3 regions of the Lentzea sp. NPDC004782 genome follow, and region 3 is predicted to be linked to each of the others. Evidence: riboswitches for the same ligand, from Rfam matches in the RefSeq annotation. Region 3 holds a riboswitch; each other region holds the start of a gene.

What was found. A riboswitch is a leader RNA that binds a small molecule or an ion and turns the genes downstream of it on or off. The one in region 3 is predicted to bind glycine.
Region 1: linked by a shared signal. The riboswitch ahead of gcvH (glycine cleavage system protein GcvH) and the one ahead of gcvP (aminomethyl-transferring glycine dehydrogenase) in region 3 are both predicted to bind glycine.
Region 2: linked by a shared signal. The riboswitch ahead of gcvT (glycine cleavage system aminomethyltransferase GcvT) and the one ahead of gcvP (aminomethyl-transferring glycine dehydrogenase) in region 3 are both predicted to bind glycine.

What each region holds. Positions count from the first base shown of each region.
Region 1 is NZ_JBEXJN010000025.1:121,597-129,485, reverse strand. Features, by position in the region: gene ABZV40_RS23840 (helix-turn-helix domain-containing protein) at 1-52, shown strand, start outside; gene ABZV40_RS23835 (cytochrome P450) at 56-946, opposite strand; gene ABZV40_RS23830 (L-serine ammonia-lyase) at 1,032-2,396, opposite strand; gene gcvH (glycine cleavage system protein GcvH) at 2,400-2,780, opposite strand; glycine riboswitch at 2,843-2,935, opposite strand; gene ABZV40_RS23820 (alpha-L-fucosidase) at 3,075-5,318, shown strand; gene ald (alanine dehydrogenase) at 5,423-6,535, shown strand; gene ABZV40_RS23810 (hypothetical protein) at 6,569-6,847, opposite strand; gene ABZV40_RS23805 (TetR/AcrR family transcriptional regulator C-terminal domain-containing protein) at 6,844-7,527, opposite strand; gene ABZV40_RS23800 (MFS transporter) at 7,538-7,889, opposite strand, start outside.
Region 2 is NZ_JBEXJN010000004.1:8,918-16,806, forward strand. Features, by position in the region: gene ABZV40_RS04790 (hypothetical protein) at 276-473, shown strand; gene ABZV40_RS04795 (helix-turn-helix transcriptional regulator) at 638-1,132, shown strand; gene ABZV40_RS04800 (hypothetical protein) at 1,227-1,610, shown strand; gene ABZV40_RS04805 (DUF3817 domain-containing protein) at 1,625-1,927, shown strand; glycine riboswitch at 1,973-2,063, shown strand; glycine riboswitch at 2,064-2,152, shown strand; gene gcvT (glycine cleavage system aminomethyltransferase GcvT) at 2,249-3,343, shown strand; gene glyA (serine hydroxymethyltransferase) at 3,357-4,622, shown strand; gene ABZV40_RS04820 (SDR family oxidoreductase) at 4,721-5,380, opposite strand; gene ABZV40_RS04825 (VC0807 family protein) at 5,377-6,003, opposite strand; gene ABZV40_RS04830 (TetR/AcrR family transcriptional regulator) at 5,982-6,602, opposite strand; gene ABZV40_RS04835 (hypothetical protein) at 6,801-7,490, opposite strand; gene ABZV40_RS04840 (cyclopropane-fatty-acyl-phospholipid synthase family protein) at 7,650-7,889, shown strand, end outside.
Region 3 is NZ_JBEXJN010000060.1:37,865-45,753, reverse strand. Features, by position in the region: gene ABZV40_RS37890 (DUF3224 domain-containing protein) at 44-421, shown strand; gene ABZV40_RS37885 (maleylpyruvate isomerase N-terminal domain-containing protein) at 424-1,083, shown strand; gene ABZV40_RS37880 (hypothetical protein) at 1,096-1,278, shown strand; gene gcvP (aminomethyl-transferring glycine dehydrogenase) at 1,354-4,245, opposite strand; glycine riboswitch at 4,396-4,491, opposite strand; gene ABZV40_RS37870 (MerR family transcriptional regulator) at 4,636-5,202, opposite strand; gene ABZV40_RS37865 (bifunctional nuclease family protein) at 5,506-5,979, opposite strand; gene ABZV40_RS37860 (MerR family transcriptional regulator) at 6,116-6,673, opposite strand; gene garA (glycogen accumulation regulator GarA) at 6,707-7,162, opposite strand; gene gcvH (glycine cleavage system protein GcvH) at 7,276-7,659, opposite strand; gene ABZV40_RS37845 (CDP-alcohol phosphatidyltransferase family protein) at 7,702-7,889, opposite strand, start outside.

The DNA.
Region 1 (7,889 bases), on a different contig from region 3:
GCGCATGCCGGACGTGCTCGAAGCACAGCGCGCGTACGACAGCCGCAAGTAGGGTTCACCACTCGACGATCAACCGGTCCGGCACGCGCATGCGCAGGTCCGGCCGGAACGTGACGGGCTGGCCCGGTGCGAGCCGCAGTCCGGGCAGCCGGGACGACAGCTGTTCCAGCGCCACACGGGTTTGCATGCGCGCGAGTGGCGCGCCGACGCAGAAGTGCGCTCCCGCACCGAGTGAGAGGTGCACGGTCGGCATCTGCCGTGACGGGTCGAACGACTCCGGGCACTGGTAGACGGCCTCGTCGCGGTTCGCGGCGCCCAGCAGCAGCTGCACCTTCGCCCCCGCCGGCACCGGATGTCCCCCGATCTCGGCATCCTCGGTGGCGTGCCGGAAAAGGCTCACCATCGGGCCTTCGTAGCGCAGCAGTTCCTCGATCACGGACGGGATCGTGGCGGGGTCGTCGACGATGTCGATCCAGTGCCTGCGGCGGCCGGCGAGCAGCGAGCGCAGGCCGAGCGCGAGCACGTTGACCGTCATGCCGAAGTCCGCCAACGGTTTCTGCTCTTCCGGTGACAGGGTGCCGATCGCGTGCCGCATCACCGCGGCGGGGAACGGGTCGGCGAACAGCGGTACGAAGTCGCCGTGGCCGTAGCGCGGGAAGCCGTCGATCAGGCGGTCGGCGCAGTCGCGGACCAGCGGTTCCAGCTCGGCCATCCGCCGCGCCGAGAAGGCGCCCTGAAGTGCTTTGCGCACCTGGGGATCCAGGTGGTGGGACGTGGCGACGAAGCTCGGGTCTCTCAGCACCCGCACGACGTCGCCGTACCGGCTGACCACCCAGTAACCGTTCTTCTCGCTGAAGAACACCGGTTCGCACGCCCGGAAGTGCACGAACAGCGGGTACGGGTTCGCGATGTGCTGCGAGTTCAGAGGCTCGTACGCGGTGACCACAAAGCGCGAGTGTGGCAGCGGGCGTGCGTCACGAAAGTGCACATGGCGCAGTTGAGACGCACGCCCGCCAAAGTGTCGTGGAAACTCAGCACTCGATGACGTTGACGGCGAGGCCGCCACGCGCGGTTTCCTTGTACTTCACCGACATGTCCTTGCCGGTGTCGCGCATGGTCTTGATGACCTTGTCCAGCGACACGAAGTGCGAGCCGTCGCCGCGCAACGCCATGCGCACCGCGGTGATCGCCTTGATCGACGCGACGGCGTTGCGCTCGATGCACGGGATCTGGACCAGGCCGCCGATCGGGTCGCAGGTCAGGCCGAGGTTGTGCTCCATGGCGATCTCGGCGGCGTTCTCGACCTGTTCCGGGGTGCCACCGAGGACCTCGGCGAGCCCGCCGGCGGCCATCGAGCAGGCCGAGCCGACCTCGCCCTGGCACCCGACCTCGGCGCCGGAGATCGAGGCGTTCTCCTTGAACAGCACGCCGATCGCGCCCGCGGTGAGGAGGAACCTGACGACGCCGTCGTCGTTGGCTCCCGGCACGAACTTCGTGTAGTAGTGCAGGACCGCCGGGACGATGCCGGCCGCGCCGTTGGTCGGCGCGGTGACGACCCGGCCGCCGGCCGCGTTCTCCTCGTTGACCGCCAACGCGAAGAGCGTCACCCAGTCCATGACCCGCAGCGGGTCGGTGACGAAGTGCTCGCCCTCCAGCCGCTTGCGCATCTCGGCGGCGCGGCGGCGGACCTTGAGGCCGCCGGGCAGGACGCCGTGCTCGGTGCAGCCGCGTTCCACGCACTCCTGCATCACGTGCCAGATGTGCAGAAGTCCTTGGCGCACCTCGTCTTCAGTCCGCCACGACAGCTCGTTGGCCATCATGATCTCGCTGATCGACAGACCGGTCTCCCGGCAGCGCGCGAGCAGTTCGTCACCGGTGAGGAACGGGTGCGGCAACGGCGTGGTGTCCGGCTTGATCCGGTCGGTGCCCGAGGCGTTCTCGTCGACGACGAAACCGCCGCCGACCGAGTAGTACACGGCGTGCTCGACGGACTCGTCGCCCTTGTAAGCCTCGAAGCTCATCCCGTTGGGGTGCAACGGAAGCGACTTGCGGCGGTGCATGACGAGGTCGCGGTCGTGCACGAAGCCGATCTCGTGCACGCCGCCGAGCCGCAGCCGCCCGCCGGTGACGATCTCCTCGACGCGGGCCGCCGCGACCGTCGGGTCGACCTCTTCCGGCAGGTTGCCCTCCAGGCCGAGGAACACGGCCTTCGGGCTGCCGTGGCCGTGCCCGGTCGCGCCGAGCGAGCCGAACAGCTCGACGTGCACGCGGTCCACTTCGGACACACGCGCGCCGAGCTTCTCGACGAACATCGCCGCCGCGCGCATCGGGCCGACGGTGTGGGAGCTGGACGGTCCGATGCCGACGGAGAACAGGTCGAAAACGCTGATCGCCACTGATCAGTCCTTGGTCAGTTCCGCGTACTTGGCGGCGGTGAGCAGGTTCTCCGCGGACTCCACGCGCACGCGGAAGAGCCAGCCCTGGCCGTACGGGTCGTTGTTGATGATCGCCGGATCGTCCACGACCGCGCCGTTGACCTCGATGACCTCACCGGTGACCGGGGAGAACAGGTCGCTGACCGACTTGGTGGACTCGAGCTCGCCGCACACCTCGTTCGACACGACCTTCGCGCCCACCTCGGGCAGCTGGACGAACACGATGTCGCCGAGCGCGTCGGCCGCGTAGGCGGTGATGCCGCAGGTCAGCGGGTCCTGGGTACCCGGCGTCCAGTCGACCCACTCGTGCTCGTGGGTGTAGAGCAGGTTCTCGGGGAACTCCACGACGACTCCTCTGGCTATGACGGCTCGGTCTGGTAACAGCCCCCTCCGCCGTGCAGAGTTGCCTACCCCGAGCGGTCTTGCTGCCTGAGAGTGTGCGGGAGCTTGCCCCTTCGGCGCCCCGACTTCTTCGTCGAGGTCTCTCCCACTCGGGTTCTGGTGCCTCACGGGCACCGCGGCCGGTCTTCAGTTCTCGAGCGCGAACGCTATGTGCGGCCACCGCCAAGTGTCAACGCGAGACGGTTGACATCGGGGAGAGCGCTGCCATGGTGAGTGCAGGCAGACATCGGAGGTCTCATGCGGAAACCGTTCATCGTCGCCTTGCTCACCACACTGGTGCTGACTCCCGTCCCCACCGCCACGGCTGCGGAGGCACCGGCTCCCGTCACCGTTCCCATCAGCCACCTCTTCGACAACGACGGCATCGACACGGCGTCGGACCGGACCGGGAACTTCGACGGTTCCGGCTACGCGTTCCCCGCGGAAGCACTGCCGTCCGGGCAGGTCACGGCCGATGGCGTGCCGTACCTCTTCCCGGGAAATTCACAGACCAAGAACAACAACGTGGTCGCTCTCGGCCAGCGGATCGACCTGCCGCGAGGGCACTACCTGACCGTGCACCTGCTCGTGGCGTCCTCGTACGGAGCGGCCGGCGGTACCGCCACCGTGCACTACGCGGACGGGTCCTCGACCACCGGAGCGATCAGCGGGCCCGACTGGTATTCGGGCAGTGGTCCGATCTCCGCGCCGTTCCGGTACTCGCCGGGCGGCCGTGACGAGCACCCCGTGTCGATCGGCACCGCACAACTGTGGGCGGATCCCCAGAAGGAGGCGGTAGCCGTCACGCTGCCGGTGACGAGCCCGGCCGCGGAGGGCAAGTCCTCGCTGCACGTGTTCGCGCTGTCGGTGCAGCCGGCGGGCAAGGGGCAGGTGCTCGCGGTCCGTGCCGCGCGCAGCACGACCAAGCTGCCGCGCGTGGGCGGTCAGACGATCGAGGCGACCGTCGTGAACCTCGGTGACCAGTGGGTGTCCAACATCTCCGTGCGCGCCGAGGGACTGGGGGTCGTGACGCTGCAGCCGGCGTCGGTGAAACGGCTCGCGCCCGGCGAGGAGGCGCGGGTGCGGATCGGGATCCACGCCTACCGGACCGGCACGTTCGACGGGAAGGTGACGGCGCGGTCGGGCCGCGTCTCGGCCTCGCAGAACGCCAGGTTCTCCCTGGGCGTCGCCGACTACCAGGCGATGGACGCGTCGTTGGCCGCGCACGAGTCGCCGTACTGGTTCGACGACGCCAAGTTCGGGATCTTCATCCACTGGGGGCTCTACTCGGTGCCCGCGTGGTCGCCACCGGGTGAGCAGTACGCGGAGTGGTACTGGCAGTGGATGCAGGACCCGAACAACGCGGTGAACCCGTACCACGCGGCGACGTACGGCAAGGACTTCGCCTACGACCAGTTCATCCCGCAGTTCACCGCCGCGAAGTTCGACCCGCGCGAGTGGGTGCGGCTCTTCGAGGAGGCCGGGGCGAAGTACTACGTGCTGACCTCCAAGCACCACGAGGGTTTCGCGCTGTGGGACTCGAAGGTGTCCGGCCGTGACGCCGTCGACCTCGGCCCTCATCGCGACCTGGTGAAGGAGCTGTTCGACGCGTCGCGCAAGTACACGCCGGGCCTCAAGAACGGGCTCTACTTCTCGATGCCCGAGTGGTTCAACCCGGACAGCCCGTGGAGCGGCCACGCGCCGCGCAACCCGTGGAGCGGAGCCCCCGAGCCCTACACCGGCTACCAGGCAGGACGTGACTTCGTGCACGACTACCAGGCACCGCAGATGACCGAGCTGGTCGACGGGTACGACCCGGACGTCATCTGGTGCGACATCGGCGGCGCGAACGACTCGCGGCGGGTGCTGGCGGACTACTTCAACAAGGCCAAGAACCGGGCGGTGCCCAAGGACGTGACGGTGGACGACCGGTGCGGCATCCAGACCCACGACTACACGACGCCGGAGTACGCGACGTACCCGAACACCGTGGTGAAGAAGTGGGAGGCCTCGCGCGGCCTCGACCCGCGCTCGTACGGGTGGAACCGGGCGACGCCGGACTCGATGTACATGACCGCGGACGAGGTGATCCGCACGCTGGTCGACACGACGTCCAAGAACGGCAACTTCCTGCTGGACATCGGCCCGAGGGCGGACGGCTCGATCCCCGAGATCATGCAGCAGCGGCTGCGCGAGACGGGCGCCTGGCTGCGCACGAACGGCGAGTCGATCTACGGCACGACGTACTGGTCGCGGATGGCCCAGCTGGGTTCGCTGCGGTTCACGGTAAAGCCGAACGAGGCCTTCTACATCACCTCGCTGGCCCAGCCGGGCCCACAGCTCGTGGTCGACGCTCCGGTGCCGATCAAGGACGGTGACCGCGTCACGCTGCTGGGCTGCGACAAACCCCTGAAGTGGACCCGATCGGGTGGAAAACTCGTGGTGGACGTGCCTGCGGGCGTCGGCGAGCACGCATGGGTGTTCAAAGTGGCTTTGTCCTGACAGAACAACCGGACAGTGACGGGATAGTGCGATCCGCACGGTGACATGACCTTCCGGCTGCCTCAGATTGGTGCACAGAGGCCAGCCCGAACGGAGGAGTCATCGTGCGGATCGCAGTTCCCCGCGAGATCAAGAACCACGAGTACCGCGTCGCCCTCACCCCGGCGGGCGCTCACGAGCTGACCAGCCGCGGCCACGACGTGTTCGTCGAGCAGGGCGCCGGTCTGGGTTCCGCGATCACGGACGAGGAGTACCTCGCCGCGGGCGCCAAGATCCTCGCTTCGGCCGACGACGTGTGGGCGGAGGGCGACATGGTCCTCAAGGTCAAGGAGCCCATCGCCGAGGAGTACCCGCGGCTGCGCGCCGGCCAGACCCTCTTCACGTACCTGCACCTCGCCGCCGACAAGCCGCTGACCGAGGCGCTGCTCGCGTCCGGCACCACGGCCATCGCCTACGAGACCGTGCAGCTGCCGAACCGCGCGCTGCCGCTGCTCGCCCCGATGTCCGAGGTCGCGGGCCGGCTGGCCCCGCAGGTCGGCGCGTTCTCCCTGATGAAGCCCTCCGGCGGCCGCGGCGTGCTGCCCGGTGGCGTCCCCGGCGTCGCCCCGGCCCGCGTGGTCGTGATCGGCGGCGGCGTGGCGGGCCTCAACGCCGCCACCATCGCCGTCGGCATGGGCGCGGACGTGCAGATCCTCGACACCAACGTCGACCGCCTGCGCCAGATCGACGCCCAGTTCCAGGGTCGCCTGCGCACGCTGGCGTCCAACTCGTTCGCCATCGAGCAGGCCGTCCGCGAGGCCGACCTGGTCATCGGCGCCGTGCTGGTGCCGGGTGCCGCTGCCCCGAAGCTCGTGTCGAACGCGCTGGTCGCCGACATGAAGCCGGGCTCGGTGCTCGTCGACATCGCGATCGACCAGGGCGGTTGCTTCGAGGACTCCCGTGCCACCACGCACGCCGAGCCGACCTACGAGGTCCACAACTCGGTCTTCTACTGCGTGGCGAACATGCCCGGCGCCGTCCCGCGCACCTCGACCTACGCCCTGACCAACGTCACGCTGCCCTACGCGGTCGCGCTGGCCGACAAGGGCTGGGAGAAGGCGCTGAAGGACGACCGTTCGCTGGCCCTGGGCCTCAACGCCCACGCCGGTCAGCTGACCAACGGCCCGGTGGCCGAGGCGACCGGCCTCGTGCACACGCCGCTGGAGACCGTTGTCTGAGACCAACTGAATGAATGAGGCCCCCGCACGCGATCAAGGCTGCGGGGGTTTCGCCTTTCCTCCGGCCAGATACCGCTCGCAGCGCTCGGCGAACGTGAGGTCGTTCGGTGCGAGCCGCGTTCTCGCGATCATCTCGCGCGGGTCGTGCGCACCGGCCTCCACGACGAAGCCGCGGTGCTCGTCGAAGTACGCGCCACCGCCGAGATCCGCTGCCGCGAGTGCGATCGCGATGCAGAGCACCACGCGAGCGCGCCGCAGCAGAGCGGTGACCTCAACGGGCCGCCGGAGCGAGCCGTCGACGGACCAGCTCACGACCGCAGCGCCGTGACGCGCGCCTTGATGCCGTCGATCACGCAGTCCAGCCCGAACTCGAACTGCCCCTCCAGCGACCACACCTCCTGCTCGCCGAGCATCGCGACGTAACGGGGGTGCTTCTCCCGGTACAGGTCGGCGATCTTGCCCAGGTCCGGCGGCGGGGCGTCCATCCCGCCCCTGGCGGTGAAGTTCACCTCGGCGATCGCGTGGCCCATGACGTAGCTGGACACCGCCGACACCGACTGCGCCGCCGCGGCGATCGACAGGCCGGCGCGCAGCATGGTTTCAAGCATCGAGTCCGCCATCGCCACGGCGTTCGGGCCGATGCTGTTGAACTCGCCGATGCCGCGGACCCACCACGGGTGCTTGAGCGCGAGATGACGCAACGAGTGCATCATCCCGCGCAACGCGGGCTCCCAGTCGGCGTCGGGCGCAGGCAGGTCGAACTCGCCGTAGATCTCGTCGAGGCAGAGCTCGATCAACGCGTCCTTCGTCGGCACGTGCCAGTACAGCGACATCGGGGCGGCACCGAGCTCGGCGGCGAGCTTGCGCATGGACAGCTTCTGCAGGCCGTGCTCGTCCAGCACCTCCACGGCCTTGCGGACGATCACCTCCCGGCTCAGCCCGAGGGGCTGGCCGCTGCCGGGTCTCGGTTTGCCGAACCACACGCTGTCCACACCGGCGATCCTAGGCACGTCGCAACAACACGCTGGCCACAACACCTCCCAGGAACACCGCGACCGCGCCGATGACGAGGCTCACGCTCATGCCGGACGAGAACGCGTCGCGCACGACCGTGATGTCCGCCCCGCTGTGCAGTGCTTCGGAGAGGGACCGCGACGGGACGCCGTCCGGCAGCGCGGCGGCGAACCGGGCCGACAACAGCGCGCCCAGCACGGCGATGCCGAACGAGGAACCCAGTTCCGTCAGCGTGCTCGACAACCCGGACGCGATACCCGCGCGTTCCGGCGGGATGGAACCCATCAGCGCGTTGACCGCAACCGGTTGCGCCACACCGACTCCGACGCCGATGAGGACG
Region 2 (7,889 bases), on a different contig from region 3:
GTGATGCCGGGTGGTCGGCATCCGGGTGAGGCCCGGTGCAACAGTGTCTGGTCCAAGCTGTGGGATGCGAGGGTGTCCGTGTTCACCTCGTGCCCAGGACATCGGCGCTGGACATCGACCCCTTTAGCCGCCATTCGGGTGACATTCCCCGTCGCGCAGGCGTGCGTGGCTGGTGGATCCTGAACCCAGTTGGGCGTGGTCGTTGTTCATCACACGGGTGAATGGGGGACCATGTCGGGTGACACGGGCGGTTCGCCGCCCCACCTGTGACCGACATGGACGGAGAGGTACCTGTGAACCTCAAGAAGGTGCTAGTGCTGGCGGGCGTCGCGCTGGTGCTGTTCCTCCTGATCACCCGGCCCCAGGAGTCCGCTGCCGCGGTCCAGACGGTGCTCGGCTGGCTCCGGCAGGGCGCGGAGTCGATCATCACCTTCATCAGGAGCCTCTTCGGGACGGCCACCCCGATCAGCTAGTGACACTGGGTGATCCTCGGCCGTTCGCGTTGAGCCGGATGGGTGGAATGAGGCCAATCACGCACTGGTAACGGGTGTTCTGGGGATTCAGGGTCTGGCGATTGTCAGACCTACCGAATACCTTCCGCTGCAATGGCCGATCCCCGACCGACGAGGAGGCATGGATGGTCGAGGACTCCGGGGTCCACGAGCTGTTGAAGCAGTGGGCGGCTGAACGGTCTGATGACGCAGAGATGCAGGAGGTGAACCGGATCAAGAACGCGTGGCTCGCGGAGGCTCCCCCCTCGGCGCCCGGCATCCCCGTGCAGCGGGGAGGCAACAAGGGCGGGTCGCGTGGCTTGGTCAAGGTCGACTCGGCGGATCCGGCCTACGTGGCCGCGATGCGCAAGCGGGCGCCGGAGGCACCCGAGGCACTGCTCGCTGCCGCGGCGAGCTACTGGCAGCTGGTGGGCGACGTCGCCGAGGCCGAGCAGTGGTGGGACGCGGGCATCAGCCCGTTGGACCAGCGCGCGCTCGACTACCGCGCGGCGGGCCTGACCCCTGCCGACCTCGGACGGCGCTTGGGTCCGATGACGGTTCTCCAGCACCTTCGCCGCGGTTCTGCCGCGGCCTGGTGCGTCGCACGTCTGCAGAGGCAGCGCCGGGACGGCGTGGCGTAAGTGATGGACGGGCTGTCGTGGATTCGGCAGCCCTGAGTTCAACCCTCACGGGTGGCCTCCTGTCCGGAGGCCCAACCCAAGTAGTCTGGAGGTCGTGCGCGGCCTCCTCACCCCCCAGCGAATCTTGATCGGGCTCGGTTGCCTGGTCGCTCTGATCGCCTGTTGCGGGCTCGCGTACTGGCAGTGGCAGCGCTTCGAGTCCGCCAGCGGCACGTTCCAGAACCTGGGTTACGTGCTCCAGTGGCCGCTCTTCGGCCTCTTCCCGGCCTTCATGGTGTGGCGCTTCCGCCGGTTGGCGCGCCAGCGCCGTGACGAGCCTCTCTCCGCACCGGAGCCGGTTGGACCCGCCGCGATGCCGGTGACTACCGTTGACGCCGTCAAACCCGCGCCTGTCGAGCACTTCGACGACGAAGAAGACGCGGAGCTCGCGGCCTACAACCGCATGCTCGCGGACCTCAACGCGCGGGACGGTCGGTGAACGAAGGCGGGCAGATGAAGGGTGCGTTGACCCGGTTCCGGGTCATGGCTTACGTGGTCGGTGTCTTCCTGCTGCTGTTGTGCGTGGCGATGGTGCTCAAGTACGCCGCGGACATGGGCCAGTTCATGAAGGTCGTCGGTCCGGTCCACGGCTTCCTCTACGCCATCTACCTGGTGATTTCCGTCGACCTGGCGCTGAAGCTGCGCTGGTCGATGAAGGGCACCGCCCTCGTGCTGCTCGCCGGGACGATCCCGTTCCTGTCGTTCTGGGCGGAGCGCAAGGTGGTCGAGAAGACGGCGCAGGGCGTGCCGCTGTGACGTTTGGCCTGCTAGCGTCTGGGGCTACCAACTGAACACGGCCGTCGATGTCGCGCGGGAGAGCTCCGTTGAGTCGGAGCGCCGAAGGAGCAACTCCTCCCCGGAATCTCTCAGGCACAGATACCGCACGACGAAGGCAACTCTGGAAAGCAGGCCATCGGCCTCGCCCACGGTGCAAGCCACTGAAGGTGGCGAAGCTCTCAGGCTCATGACAGAGGGGGAGGCTGCTCAGGAAGAGGAGTCTCCGATGGACCGTGTCATTCTTCTGTTGCCTCAGCCGGCCTCGTCCGGCTCTTCGGCGCACCCTGGAGGAGCGTTCTGATGTCCCGCCTCACGCCTCTGAACGCCGAGCACGAGCAGCTCGGCGCGATGTTCACCGACTTCGCGGGCTGGCGGATGCCGCTGCGCTACTCCAGCGAGCTCGCCGAGCACCACGCCGTGCGCACCACCGCGGGCCTGTTCGACCTCACGCACATGGGTGAGATCGTGCTGACCGGACCGCAGGCCGGCGAGGCGCTCGACTACGCGCTGGTCGGCCACATCTCGGCGCTCGCGGTCGGCAAGGCGCGCTACACGATGATCACGCAGGCCGACGGCGGCGTGCTCGATGACCTGATCGTGTACCGGTTGGGCGACGAGGAGTTCATGGTCGTCGCCAACGCCTCCAACGCCCAGGTGGTCGCCGACGCCCTGGCCGAGCGCGCGGCCGGGTTCGACACCGTCGTGACCGACAAGTCCACCGACTACGCGTTGATCGCGATCCAGGGCCCGAAGTCGGTCGAGATCCTTTCCGGACTGACCGACACCGACCTCTCGACGGTCAAGTACTACGCGTCCTACCCGTCCTCGGTCGCTGGCGTCGACGCACTGCTGGCCCGCACGGGTTACACGGGTGAGGAGGGCTTCGAGCTCTTCGTCGCGCCCGCCGACGCCGCCGCGGTGTGGAACGCGTTGCTGGAAGCCGGTGCCGCGCACGAGCTCAGGCCGTGCGGTCTCGGCTGCCGCGACACGTTGCGCCTCGAAGCCGGGATGCCCTTGTACGGCAACGAGTTGACCACCTCGCTGACCCCGTACCACGCGAACCTCGGCCGCGTCGTGAAGCTCGACAAGCCGGGTGACTTCGTGGGCCGCGACGCGCTGACCAAGGTCGCGGAGTCCGGTGTGGACTCGGTCCTGGTCGGGCTGAAGACGCCGGAGCGCCGTGCCCCCCGGCACGGTTACGCGGTGCTGAACGGCGACGAGGTGGTCGGCGAGGTCACCTCGGGCGCCCTGTCCCCGACGCTCGGCTACTCGGTCGCCATGGCCTACGTGTCGAGGGGCAGTGCCGAGCCCGGCACCCAACTGCTGGTGGACGTCCGCGGCAAGAAGCAGCCGGTCGAGGTCGTCGCACTTCCGTTCTACAAGCGCGCCAAGTAGGGAGTTCTTCCAGATGTCCGACCAGTTCAACGCCTCCCTCGCGGAGTTCGACCCGGAGGTAGCCGAGGCGGTCGCCGCCGAGCTGGCGCGCCAGCAGGGCACCCTCGAGATGATCGCCTCGGAGAACTTCACCCCGGTCTCGGTGCTGCAGGCCCAGGGCTCGGTGCTGACCAACAAGTACGCCGAGGGCTACCCCGGCCGCCGCTACTACGGCGGCTGCGAGCACGTCGACGTCGTGGAGCGCCTCGCCATCGAGCGCATCAAGTCGTTGTTCGGCGCGGGTTTCGCCAACGTCCAGCCGCACTCGGGCGCCCAGGCCAACGCGGCCGCGATGTTCGCGCTGCTGCAGCCGGGTGACACGATCCTGGGCCTGGACCTCGCGCACGGCGGTCACCTGACCCACGGCATGCGCATCAACTTCTCCGGCAAGCTCTACAACGTCGTGCCGTACCACGTGTCCGACTCGGACGGCCGCGTCGACATGGCCGAGGTCGAGCGCCTCGCCCACGAGCACCGCCCGAAGCTGATCGTCGCCGGCTGGTCCGCGTACCCGCGCCAGCTGGACTTCGCCGAGTTCCGCCGCATCGCCGACTCGGTCGAGGCCTACCTGATGGTCGACATGGCCCACTTCGCCGGCTTGGTGGCCGCGGGCCTGCACCCGTCGCCCGTCCCGCACGCGCACGTCACGACGACCACGACGCACAAGACCCTCGGCGGTCCGCGCGGCGGCGTGATCCTGTCGAACGACGCCGACATCGCCAAGAAGATCAACTCGGCGGTGTTCCCCGGCCAGCAGGGCGGCCCGCTGGAGCACGTGATCGCCGCCAAGGCCGTGGCGTTCAAGCACGCCGCGTCCCCGGAGTTCGCCGACCGCCAGCGCCGCACCCTGGAGGGTGCCAAGATCCTCGCCGACCGCCTGTCCCAGCCGGACGTGGCGGCCGCGGGCGTGAAGGTCCTGACCGGCGGCACCGACGTCCACCTGGTCCTCGTCGACCTGGTGAACTCGGAGCTCGACGGCAAGCAGGCGGAGGACGTCCTGCACCGGATCGGCATCACGGTCAACCGCAACGCCGTTCCGAACGACCCGCGCCCGCCGATGGTCACCTCCGGTCTGCGCATCGGCACGCCCGCGCTCGCCACCCGCGGCTTCGGCGAGGTGGACTTCACCGAGGTCGCGGACGTGATCGCGGAGGCGCTGAAGCCCGGCGCGGCGATCGACGAGCTGCGCGCCCGCGTCGAGGTGCTGGCGGCCAAGCACCCGCTCTACTCGACGCTCTGACCCGGTTGACGGGAAAAGGGGGCCTGCGGGCCCCCTTTTTCGCTGCTCAGGGCACTGTCAGACCTGATGGGTAGGGTGAGCTGCGAGGGGTTTCCCGGCTAGGGGGACCCCTGCGCGAGCGCGGCCGGGCGGCCCGCTTCCACCGTCCACACCCGACCGGTGCGTTGATCACCGAGCACCGTCTCCGCGGCCACGGCGACCTCGTCCGGTGACGCCAGCGCCAGTCCCGCGGCCACGAGCTCCGATCGGTACGCCGCCACCGCCCTCGTGTCGACCAGGCCGGGGCACAGCGCGTTGATCCGGAAGCCGGGCCGGGTCTGCGCCACGGACCGCACCAACCCGATCTGGGCGTGCTTCGCCGTCGCGTAGTACACGTCGGGGGAGCCGGTCAGCCCGGCGATGCTCGCCACCACCAGCACCGAGCCGCCGCTGATCACGTCCGCGCACGCGGCCACGCCGTAGACGGTGGCGTCGAGGTTGACCCGCATCGTGTCGCGATAGCCCGAGACGCTGAAGGCGCGCGGCCCGGCCGCGCCCGCGTTGAACACCGCGAGGTCGAGCCCACCGAACCGGTCGACCGCGGTGGCGACGGCGTTCTCGTTGGCCTCGAACGAGCGCACGTCCGTGAGGACGAAGTGGCTGCCGCGTTCACCATCCGGATCGACGTCGGCGACCACGACCTCGTCACCCCTGGCGATCAGTCGTTGCACGATGGCCGCGCCGATGCCGTGCGCGCCACCGGTGACGAGCGCGATCATGTCGCCGGCGTGATGTGCAGGCCGTTGATGTGCAGGCCGGCCCGTCGCATCACGAACCGGGAGTAAAGCCGTTGCACCAGAACGAGAAGCACGAGCAGGACGACCAGCAACGCGTCGTCGAGCGCCGGCACGAGGTCGATCGGCAACGTCAGCGCCATGACCACCCGGACCGCCGTGTCCGCCAGGAACATCACGCCCCAGATCGCCGTGACACCGCGCAGAACCCGTTGCAGCGCCGGGTACCTCTCCCAGTTCTCCGCCAGCATCCGTTGCCGCTCCGGTGACAGCACCTGGTTCGCCAGCGAGTAGACCAGCGGTTTCTTGGCGAGCCACAGGCTGCTGAGCAGCAGCAGCCCGAACGCCGCGGTGCCCCACGCCGCACGCACCAGCAGCACGCGCGGCTCACCGGTGACGAACGACATCGCGAAGCCCAGCGCCACCGCGGCGAGCACGAACGCGTTCATGCCGTTGATCCGCCGTTCGGTGATCACGGACTGCACCACGCGCAGGGCAGGCACGACGCCACTGAGCACCAGGGCCGTCGTCTGGTCGACGCCGAGTGCACGGGCGCCGTAGTAGACGCCGGTCGGCACGAGCAGATCTACTGCGATTTTCTTGAGCACGGTTCCCCCTGCCGTACTGCGAGGTCGATCGCGGTGACCACCTCGCTGGTGTAGGTGTCCAGGTCCACATCGGACCCGTCGCGCACGCGTTGCGCGGCCGCGTCGACGGCGGCGCGGATCAGCACCGCCATCGAGCGGGTGTCGAACTCGCGGAACTCCCCGGCGTCCTGGCCGGCCGCGAGCAGCCCGGCGAGGTCGGTGACGCTGACGTTCTGACTGGTGGTGCTCGTGTACGGGGCCCCCTCGTCCGTGCGCAGGTGCGGGCCGATCGCGGTGAGCGCCGCGATCTCCCTCGGGTGCTCGCGCAGGTACCGGAGATTCGACTCGAGGTACGCGCGGAGCTTGCCGCTCCACGTCTCCTGCGCGGCCATCGCCGGTGCCATGACCTGCGCCGCCGCCGTGAAGACGTCGATCACGACCTGTTTGAGCAGGTCGTTCTTGTCCGCGAAGTGGTAGGAGATCAGCCGCGGGCTGCTCAGCCCGGCACGTTCGGTGATCCGGGCGAACGTCGCCGCGTCGTAGCCCAGCTCGGCGATCGTGTCGATCGTCGCCCGCACGATCTGCGCTCGTCGCGCGGCCGTCTTGGCCGTGTACCCCACCGAACCCCCTCAAATTTATCTGGCTAGATAAAAACGTACCACGACCCCGTGAAAACGGCGAGGGCCCGCCACCACGGGCGGGCCCTCGCCGAGAGCGGAAACGACGGCAACCCCCGGCCCCTTCCCCAGGGCCGGGGGTCTGACCGTTCAGGCTGTGATGTGTCTCAGATGGACCGTCCTAACGGGATGTTTTTGGGGTCACCCAGCAGCGGGAGCCGTCACGCCGGGGGGCAGGCATTCCACGTTGCGCTTGCCGTTGGGCTGGATCACGTACCAGGTACCGCCAACGCCCTGGCCCTTCCACTTGCCCGGCCCGGGGTCCAGCGAGTAGGTGTAGACACCCCAGCCGGCGATCGCGACCTGCTTCTTGCCGTCCGCGCGGGTGAGCAGCGAGACGATGCTCGGGTCGATGCCCTCGAGCTGCGGGATGGTGTCCGACAGGAACGGCGGCCACGTGGTGGCGCACTGGTTGTTGCAGTTCGACTTGGGTTCCGGCTTCGGGATGTCCTTGTCGAAGCGGTACAGCGTGCGGCCGTCGCCGTCCTGGACGACCATGCCCATCTTGTCGACCTGCTTGCCGACCAGCTTCAACGAGCTGACCGGGGCTGCGGGCGGCTGGGCGGCCGGAGGCTGCGCTGCGGGCGGCTGGGCGGCCGGGGTTTCCGGAGCTGCCTGTTGCGGGTTGTTGGTGGCCGGGGCCTGCGCGGGCTCCTGGAGTACCGGGGGCGTTCCCACGTCGCCGTAGTCACCGAGGACGCCCAGGTCGGTTTCGGTCTGTGCCACCGGCTTCGAGTTCGTGCCACTTCCCGTGGCGCTCCAGACACCAAGACCCAGCACAACTGCCAGTCCCGCGGCGAGCCCGATGGCAATGCGGTTACGTCGGATCACACTCATGTCCTCCTTGTCCGTCGTTCGCTCTATCGAGGCCATACGGGCGTGGTCGCGTCTCGGTTCAGAAACGAACCGAACCTCCTGCCGTCTCGAACGTCTGGCGGAGCCAGGTTTCGCAGGAGGTGCAGGGTGGTCGTCGCTGGTCAGCTGGCAGGAATGGCCGAGCGGGTGCTGGGCGCGCCGTTGCCGATCGGAATTCGGGCGTGGGACGGGAGCGCGGCGGGGCCGCAGGACGGCACCGTGCTCGTGATCCGCAGCCGCGACGCTCTCCGCCGGCTCGTCTGGAGCCCGAACGAGCTCGGTCTCGCGCGCGCGTACGTGAGCGGCGAGCTCGACGTCGAGGGTGACCTCGCGCTCGGCCTCTCCCAGATCTGGGGGCTGGTGCGGCGCGGCGTC
Region 3 (7,889 bases):
AACCTGACACGAACTGTCAGGTTTTGCCAGCAGAGTGGTCCCCATGAAGGCAACCGGAACCATCGAAGTGAAGAGCTGGGACGAGAACACCTGGGACGGCCGTTCCTACAAGGAGGTCGAGGGCCGCAAGCTCACCGAGGCGCACGTCTCGTTCTCGTACACGGGCGACATCAGCGGCGTCTCGCAGTGCCGCTACCTCATGTACTACAGCGACGACGTGGCCTGGACGACCGCGCTGGAGGAGATCACGGCTGACGACGGCACGCTGGTGCTGCGGCACGTCGGCGCCTACCGGACCGGTGTCGAGGGCGTCATCGAGATCGTCGACGGCACCGGGAAGTACGCGGGCGCGAAAGGTGCGGCCACCGTCGTCTGGGCGGAGGATGGCAGCAGCACCTACACCCTGGAGTACGAGGTCTGACCATGACCAACGCCCCCGTCTACGACGCGGCCAAGCAACGGATCACCTCGCTCGTCGAGGGCCGTGACCCGCAGACGCCCGTCGCGGCGACACCGGGCTGGTCGGTCAAGGACGTGGTGGCGCACCTCGCCGGCGGTCTGCGCGACTTCGTGGACCGCCGGTTCGACGGTGTCGAGACCGGCGAGTGGGGCGAACGGCAGGTGCGCGACCGGCGCGGCAACTCGCTGGCCGACGCTTTCGCGGAGTGGGACGCGAACCGGGAGCTCGCGGCGCCGTTGTTCGACACGCCCATGGGGGCCGTGCTGATCGCCGAGGTGGTGCAGCACGAGCACGACCTCCGCGGTGCGCTCGACGCCCCCGGCGACCGGGACGGACTCGCCGTGCGGTCGGCGCTCACGAAACCGTTGCAGCAGCTCGATCAGCGGATGCGGGAGAACGGGGTGCCCGCGCTGCGGATCGCGCTGGAGCACGGGGACCGCGTGCTCGGGCACGGCGAGCCCGCCGGGACGTTGCGGACGACCTCGTTCGAGCTGATGCGGGCGATCGGCGGACGCAGGTCGGTGGACCAGATCAAGGCGCTGGACTGGGACGGCGACCCGGACACGTGGATCGCCGCCCTCGCGCTGTTCGGACGGCATCGGCCCGAGCCGTTGTGCGAGTGAGACGATCTCGCCGTGTCAGAGGACCAGATCTGTCAGCGCTGCGGCGAGCCCGTCGACCTCGACCAGGAGGACTTCGAGCTGTTCGAGCGCATGCACCCCGAGTGCTTCCACTACGCGTTCGAGCACGATCTGACCAAGCCGGGCCTCAGCGAGGACGAAGCCTGCGGCGACCCGACCTGCCCAGCCGAGGCCTGACAGAGAGTACGCGGGGAGCTTTCGTACTCTCCACGAGTACGAAAGGGCCCCGCGTACCGTCCCGCAAAAGCAGGGTCAGCTGCCGTACGCCGAGAGCGGCGGGCAGGAGCAGACCAGGTTGCGGTCGCCCTTCGCGCCGTCGATGCGGCGGACCGGCGGCCAGATCTTCGGAGCCGAGGTTCCGGCCGGGTACACGGCCTCCTCGCGGGTGTACGGGTGGTTCCACTCGCCGACGGTCACGCACGCCGCGGTGTGCGGGGCGTTGCGCAGCGGGTTGTCCTCGACGGGCCACTCGCCCGCGCCCACGCGGTCGATCTCGCGCTTGATGGCGATCATGGCGTCGATGAACCTGTCGATCTCGGCCAGGTCCTCGGACTCGGTCGGCTCGACCATCAGCGTGCCGGCGACCGGGAACGACATCGTCGGCGCGTGCAGGCCGTAGTCCGCGAGGCGCTTCGCCACGTCGTCCACCGTCACGCCGGTGGCCTTGGTGATCGGGCGCAGGTCGAGGATGCACTCGTGGGCCACGAAGCCGCCCTCACCGGTGTAGAGGACCGGGTAGTGCTCGTCGAGGCGGCGCGCGACGTAGTTCGCGGCGGCCACGGCGGTCAGGGTCGCGCGGCGCAGGCCGTCGCCGCCCATCATGCGCACGTACGCCCACGAGATCGGCAGGATCGACGCGGAACCCCACGGCGCCGCGGAAATCGGCCCCACGCCGGTCTCCGGCCCCGCGGTCGGCTGCAGCGGGTGGTTCGGCAGGAACGGCGCGAGGTGCGACCGCACGCCGATCGGGCCGACGCCGGGGCCACCGCCGCCGTGCGGGATGCAGAACGTCTTGTGCAGGTTCAGGTGCGAGACGTCCGAACCGAACTTGCCGTAGCGGGCGAGGCCGATCAACGCGTTGAGGTTCGCGCCGTCGACGTACACCTGGCCGCCCGCGTCGTGGACCAGGCCGCAGACCTCGCGGACGGTGTCCTCGTACACGCCGTGGGTCGACGGGTAGGTGATCATGATCGCGGCGAGGTCGTCGGTGTGCTCGGCGACGGTCTCGCGCAGGTGACCCATGTCGATGTTGCCCTTGTCGTCGCACTTCACGACGACAACGCGCATGCCTGCCATGACGGCGGACGCGGCATTGGTGCCGTGCGCGGACGACGGGATCAGGCACACGTCGCGGTCGGCGTTGCCGTTGGCGCGGTGGTAGGCGCGGATCGCGAGCAGACCGGCGAACTCACCCTGCGAACCGGCGTTGGGCTGCAACGACACCGCGTCGTAGCCGGTGACCTCGGCCAGCCAGGCTTCCAGGTCCGAGACGATCTTCAGCAGGCCCTTGGCGTCCTCGACGGGCGCGAACGGGTGCAGCGTCGAGAACTCCGGCCACGTGATGGACTCCATCTCCGCGGTCGCGTTCAGCTTCATCGTGCACGAGCCGAGCGGGATCATGCTCCGGTCGAGCGCGACGTCCTTGTCCGACAACGCCCGCAGGTAGCGCAGCAGCGCGGTCTCGGAGCGGTGCGCGTGGAAGACCGGGTGGGTCAGGTAGTCCGACGTGCGGCGCAGGTCGGCCGGGATGCCGTCGGCGGTGTCGGCGTCGATCGCGTCCACATCGGACCCGGTGACACCGAACGCCTCCCACACCGCGGCGAGGTGCGCGCGCGTCGTCTTCTCGTCGCAAGCGATTGCCACGACGTCCTCGTCGACCTTGCGGAGGTTGATGCCCGCCGCACGAGCCTTCTCGACGACAGCCGCGGCCTGGCCTTCAACGCGGACCTGGACGGTGTCGAAGAACTCGCCGTGCACGACGTCCAGACCGGCCTCGCACAGACCGGTGGCGAGCACGGTGGCCATGCGGTGCACGCGGGTCGCAATCGCCCGCAGGCCCTCGGGACCGTGGTAGACCGCGTACATCGAGGCGATCACGGCCAGCAGCACCTGCGCGGTGCAGATGTTCGACGTGGCCTTCTCGCGGCGGATGTGCTGCTCACGCGTCTGCAACGCCAGGCGGTACGCCAGCGAGCCGTCGGCGTCGACGGAGACACCCACGAGACGGCCGGGCAGCTGACGCTCCAGCCCGGACCGCACGGCCATGTAGCCGGCGTGCGGCCCACCGAACCCGATCGGCACACCGAAGCGCTGCGTCGTGCCGATGACGACGTCCGCGCCGATCTCGCCCGGCGCGCGCAGCAGCGTCAACGCGAGCAGGTCGGCGGCCACGACGGCCTGCGCACCGGCGGCGTGGATCTCCTCGATGAGCGCCTTCTGGTCGCGGACCACACCGGACGCGCCGGGGTACGACAGCAGCACACCGAAGAAGTCACCGCCCAGTCCGAGGCCCTCGATACCCTGCGAGAGGTCGGCGACGACGATCTCGATGTCCAGCGGCTCGGCGCGCGTCTCGATGACGGCCAGCGTCTGCGGCAGCGTGTCGGCGTCCACGACGAACTTGTTCGACTTGGCGCGACCGGCGCGGCGCACCAGCGTCATCGCCTCGGCGGCGGCGGTCGACTCGTCCAGCATGGACGCGTTCGCCACCGGCAGGCCGGTCAGGTCGCCGACCATGGTCTGGAAGTTCAGCAGGGCTTCCAACCGTCCCTGCGAGATCTCCGGCTGGTACGGCGTGTACGCGGTGTACCAGGCCGGGCTTTCGAGGACGTTGCGCAGGATCACGCCCGGCGTGACGGTGTCGTAGTAGCCGAGACCGATCATCTGGGTCATCGGGCGGTTCTGCGCCGCGAGCTCACGCAGCTCGGCCAGCGCCTCGGTCTCGGTCGCCGGGGCGGGCAGGTCCAGCACGAGGTCGCGCTCGTGAATGGACGACGGCACCGCGCGCTGCGCCAGCTCCTCCAGCGATCCGACGCCGATGACGTCGAGGATGCGCGCGAGCTCGGCGGGCCGCGGGCCGACGTGGCGGTCGGCGAACGGGGTGCCGTGCTCGAGAGCGGCGAGCGGAATGCGGTCCTGCGTCATCTAACGCCTCCGGGGGCTGCGGGCACACGTGTCCTGGTGCCCTCCCCGCTCTGTCCGTACCCCGAAGGGCGCCTGAGAGGTTCACCCCTGCCGTGACTGGGGCTTTCACCGTCGGCGGGAACCCGGGAGGGTTCCACTTTCCAGAGGCGTCTCGCTCACGCGGTCCTGGGTGCCTGAGAGGTTCCCGGGGAGGGAATTGCTCCTTCGGCGCCGGGCTCGTGACCCGGTCTCTCCCGCCTGAGTTCAGCGACTACCCGCGAAGAATACCCGCAGGCAGCCCACGTAGTCGTCAGGGACGCGACGAACGTCTCAGCGACTCAATGCGCACGCGGGGAGCTTTCGTGCACTCCTACCGCACGCAACGTCCCCGCGTGCAGTCGAGCAGCGGGGTTAGCCGGTTGCGCGTTCGCGGCGGCGGCGGGCCAGTTCGTCCTCGGTCATGGGAGCGATTTCCACGCCGTCCGCGCGTTCGGCCGGGAACTCGTGGATCGTGCCGCTGATCTCGCGCATCGCACCGGAGACGGCGATGCCGAACACGCCCTGACCGCCCTGCAGCAGGTCGACGACCTCCTCCGGCGAGGTGCACTCGTAGACGGTCGTGCCGTCGGAGAAGAGCGTGATCTTCGCCAGGTCCTGCACGCCGCGGCGGCGCAGGTGGTCGACCGCGACCCTGATGTTCTGCAGTGAGACACCGGTGTCCAGCAGTCGTTTCACGACCTTGAGGACCAGGATGTCCTTGAAGGAGTACAACCGCTGACTCCCGGACCCGTGAGCCATCCGCACCGTCGGCGCGACGAGTCCGGTCCTCGCCCAGTAGTCGAGCTGCCGGTAGGTGATACCCGCGATCTGGCACGCCGCGGGACCCCGGTAGCCGACGAGTTCGTCCGGCAGCGAGGAGTCCGGGAACAGCTCACCCTGCTGCCCGGATTCGGCCCGCACGGGCGCTTCCTCGACCACGCCTGCCTCCCCTCGGAACGGCCACGAAACTCATGGCCGTCAAGCCGCTACGTCAGCTCACGCAAACCAGCGACGTCCACTCGAGTTCGACGGTAAGACCGGTCAGAGGGCAGGTCAACGCGACGCGCGGGGAGTGTCGACCCTCAACCTCAGGTAGAGAGTCATACCGTCACCCGAAGTAGGACGTTCAGGTGACGTTTAGTGATCGTTTAGCGACCAAATTGAGCGGAAGGTAGCCCAAAAGAGCGACACGCAACGGTGGTACGTCGGTTCCAAACGAGACGGACAGCGACACCCTGCAAATCAGGTGTCAGCGCCCCTGAAGTCCTCGGGAGACACCGAGTCGAGGAACTCGCGGAACTTCTCCACCTCGTCCTCCTGCTCGTCGGGGATGATCAGGCCGGCCTCGGCCAGCACCGACTCCTCGGCGTGGATCGGCACGCCCACCCGCAACGCCAGCGCCACCGAGTCCGAAGGCCGCGCGGACACCCGCACGTCGCCGTCGAACACGAGCTCCGCGAAGAAGGTGCCCTCCTGCAGGTCGGTGATCCGCACCTGTTCGAGGTTGCGCCCCAGCGCCCCGATGACGTCCTTCAGCAGGTCGTGCGTGAGAGGCCGAGCCGGGCGGACGCCCTGCTGCTCCAGCGCGATGGCCGTGGCCTCGACGGAGCCGATCCAGATCGGCAGGTAGCGCTCACCCTCGGTTTCGCGCAGCAGGAGGATCGGCTGGTTCTGGGGCAGCTCCACCCGCACGCCGACGACACGCATCTCGCTCATCGGGCCTCGCCTCCCTCTATCTCGTTCGGGGAGTACCCGGATCCACACCCGAGCATCCCCCGGCGTACACGTTCGACGCTACCCGCCAAGCGGGCCGTGTGCTCAATCGTTGCAGGCGCATCGTGATCAACCGAACTCATCCGGACTGACGCAGGCCCGCTCTTACCAACAACGTGTGCAACGAGGTGAACAGGTCAGCCAATTCCCGGACCGTCTCGGGATCTGAGAAGGACTTCAGCAGAACCACCTCGTGGTCCGCCGCAGCGCGAACAGCGCGCAGGTGCTCGCGCTCGACGCCGAGCCCGGTCATCGTCCGGATCGTGCGGAGCGCGGTGATGTCGTCGGCGGTGAAGCGGCCACCGGGGCCGGGGCGCAGCAGACCGTCACGTTCCAGCTGGGACAGCTGGTCCGCGCTGATTCCGGTCTGGGCCAGCAGATCGGCCCGCGACACCGAGGCGGAGTCCGCCGGTGCCGCGTCGAGCTGGTCGCGGATCACCTTGAGCGGCAGGTACCTGTCGCGTTGTGCGGACAGCACGAACCGCAGCCTCTCGACGTCCGCCGCGGAGAACTGGCGGTAGCCGGAGGCGGTGCGTGCCGGGCGGACCAGCCCCTCCGCTTCCAGGAAGCGGATCTTGGAGATGGTGACCTCTGGGAACTCGGGGCGGAGCTGTGACAGCACCGCCCCGATGCTCAGTCCCCCACGTTGTGGCCGCCCGGCCGTCACGCGTCAGGCTCCGGAGGAGCCAGGACCCGTCAGGAAGACGAGGCGGAACTTGCCGATCTGGACCTCGTCGCCGTTCGCGAGGACGGCCTGGTCGACCGGCTCGCGGTTGACGTAGGTGCCGTTGAGGCTGCCGACGTCGATGACGACGAACTCGCCGCTCTCCCGGCGGAACTCGGCGTGGCGACGCGAGACCGTCACGTCGTCCAGGAAGATGTCGCTGTCGGGGTGGCGCCCTGCGCTCGTCGTGTCGCGGTCCAGCAGGAACCGGGATCCGGCGTTCGGGCCGCGCTTCACCACGAGCAGCGCGGAACCGGCGGGAAGGGCGTCAACGCCGGCAACGGCCGGCTCCTGTGCGGGGGCCTCTGCGCCTTCGACCTCGGCGAGGAAGTCCGCCCGGAAGACGGAGGTCCGCTCCGGGGACTGCTCCGGCGGAACGCCTGGGCCGTCGTTCGTGCTCACCTGAGCTCTCCTCCTGCTGCTGGATCCGTCACTTCCGGTAAAACTTATCGCGTTCGAGTCGCCACCCGAGGAGCGGCTCCCCTTCCGGCCGAAGATCCGGCGAAAGATCGACGTCACTCCTTCTCCACCAACGCCTTGTACCCGTCCGCGTCCAGCAGGCCTTCGAGCGCGTCCGGGTCGCTCACCCGGATCTCGACCATCCAGCCCTCGCCGTACGGGTCGCTGTTGACCGAGTCGGGCGTCTGCACCAACGCGTCGTTGATGGCGACGACCTCACCGTCGAGCGGCGAGTAGAGGTCGGACACGCTCTTGGTGGACTCGACCTCGCCGAACGTGTCGCCCGCCGCGACGGTGTGGCCGACCTCGGGCAACTGGACGAAGACGACGTCACCGAGCTGTTCCTGGGCGTAGTCGGTGATGCCGACGCGCACGGTGTCCTCGCCCGTGCTGGCGACCCACTCGTGCTCCTCGGTGTAGCGAAGCTCCTCGGGAATCAACTGACTGCGCTCCTCGTGCTGAACCTGTATGGGGTGATCTTTTCACGCGGCCTTGCCGGGAGTGACCCGCAGGGCCTGGAAGAACTGGTAGACGTACAGCAACGCCGACCACAGGTAGAGCGCTCCGCCCCAGGCCGTGAACGCGTAGGCGAACGGCTGGGCGACATGGGCCCAGCCCGAGTCGCCCTGCGCTAGCAGCAGCAGGGGGAACGCGTACAGCAGGTTGAAGG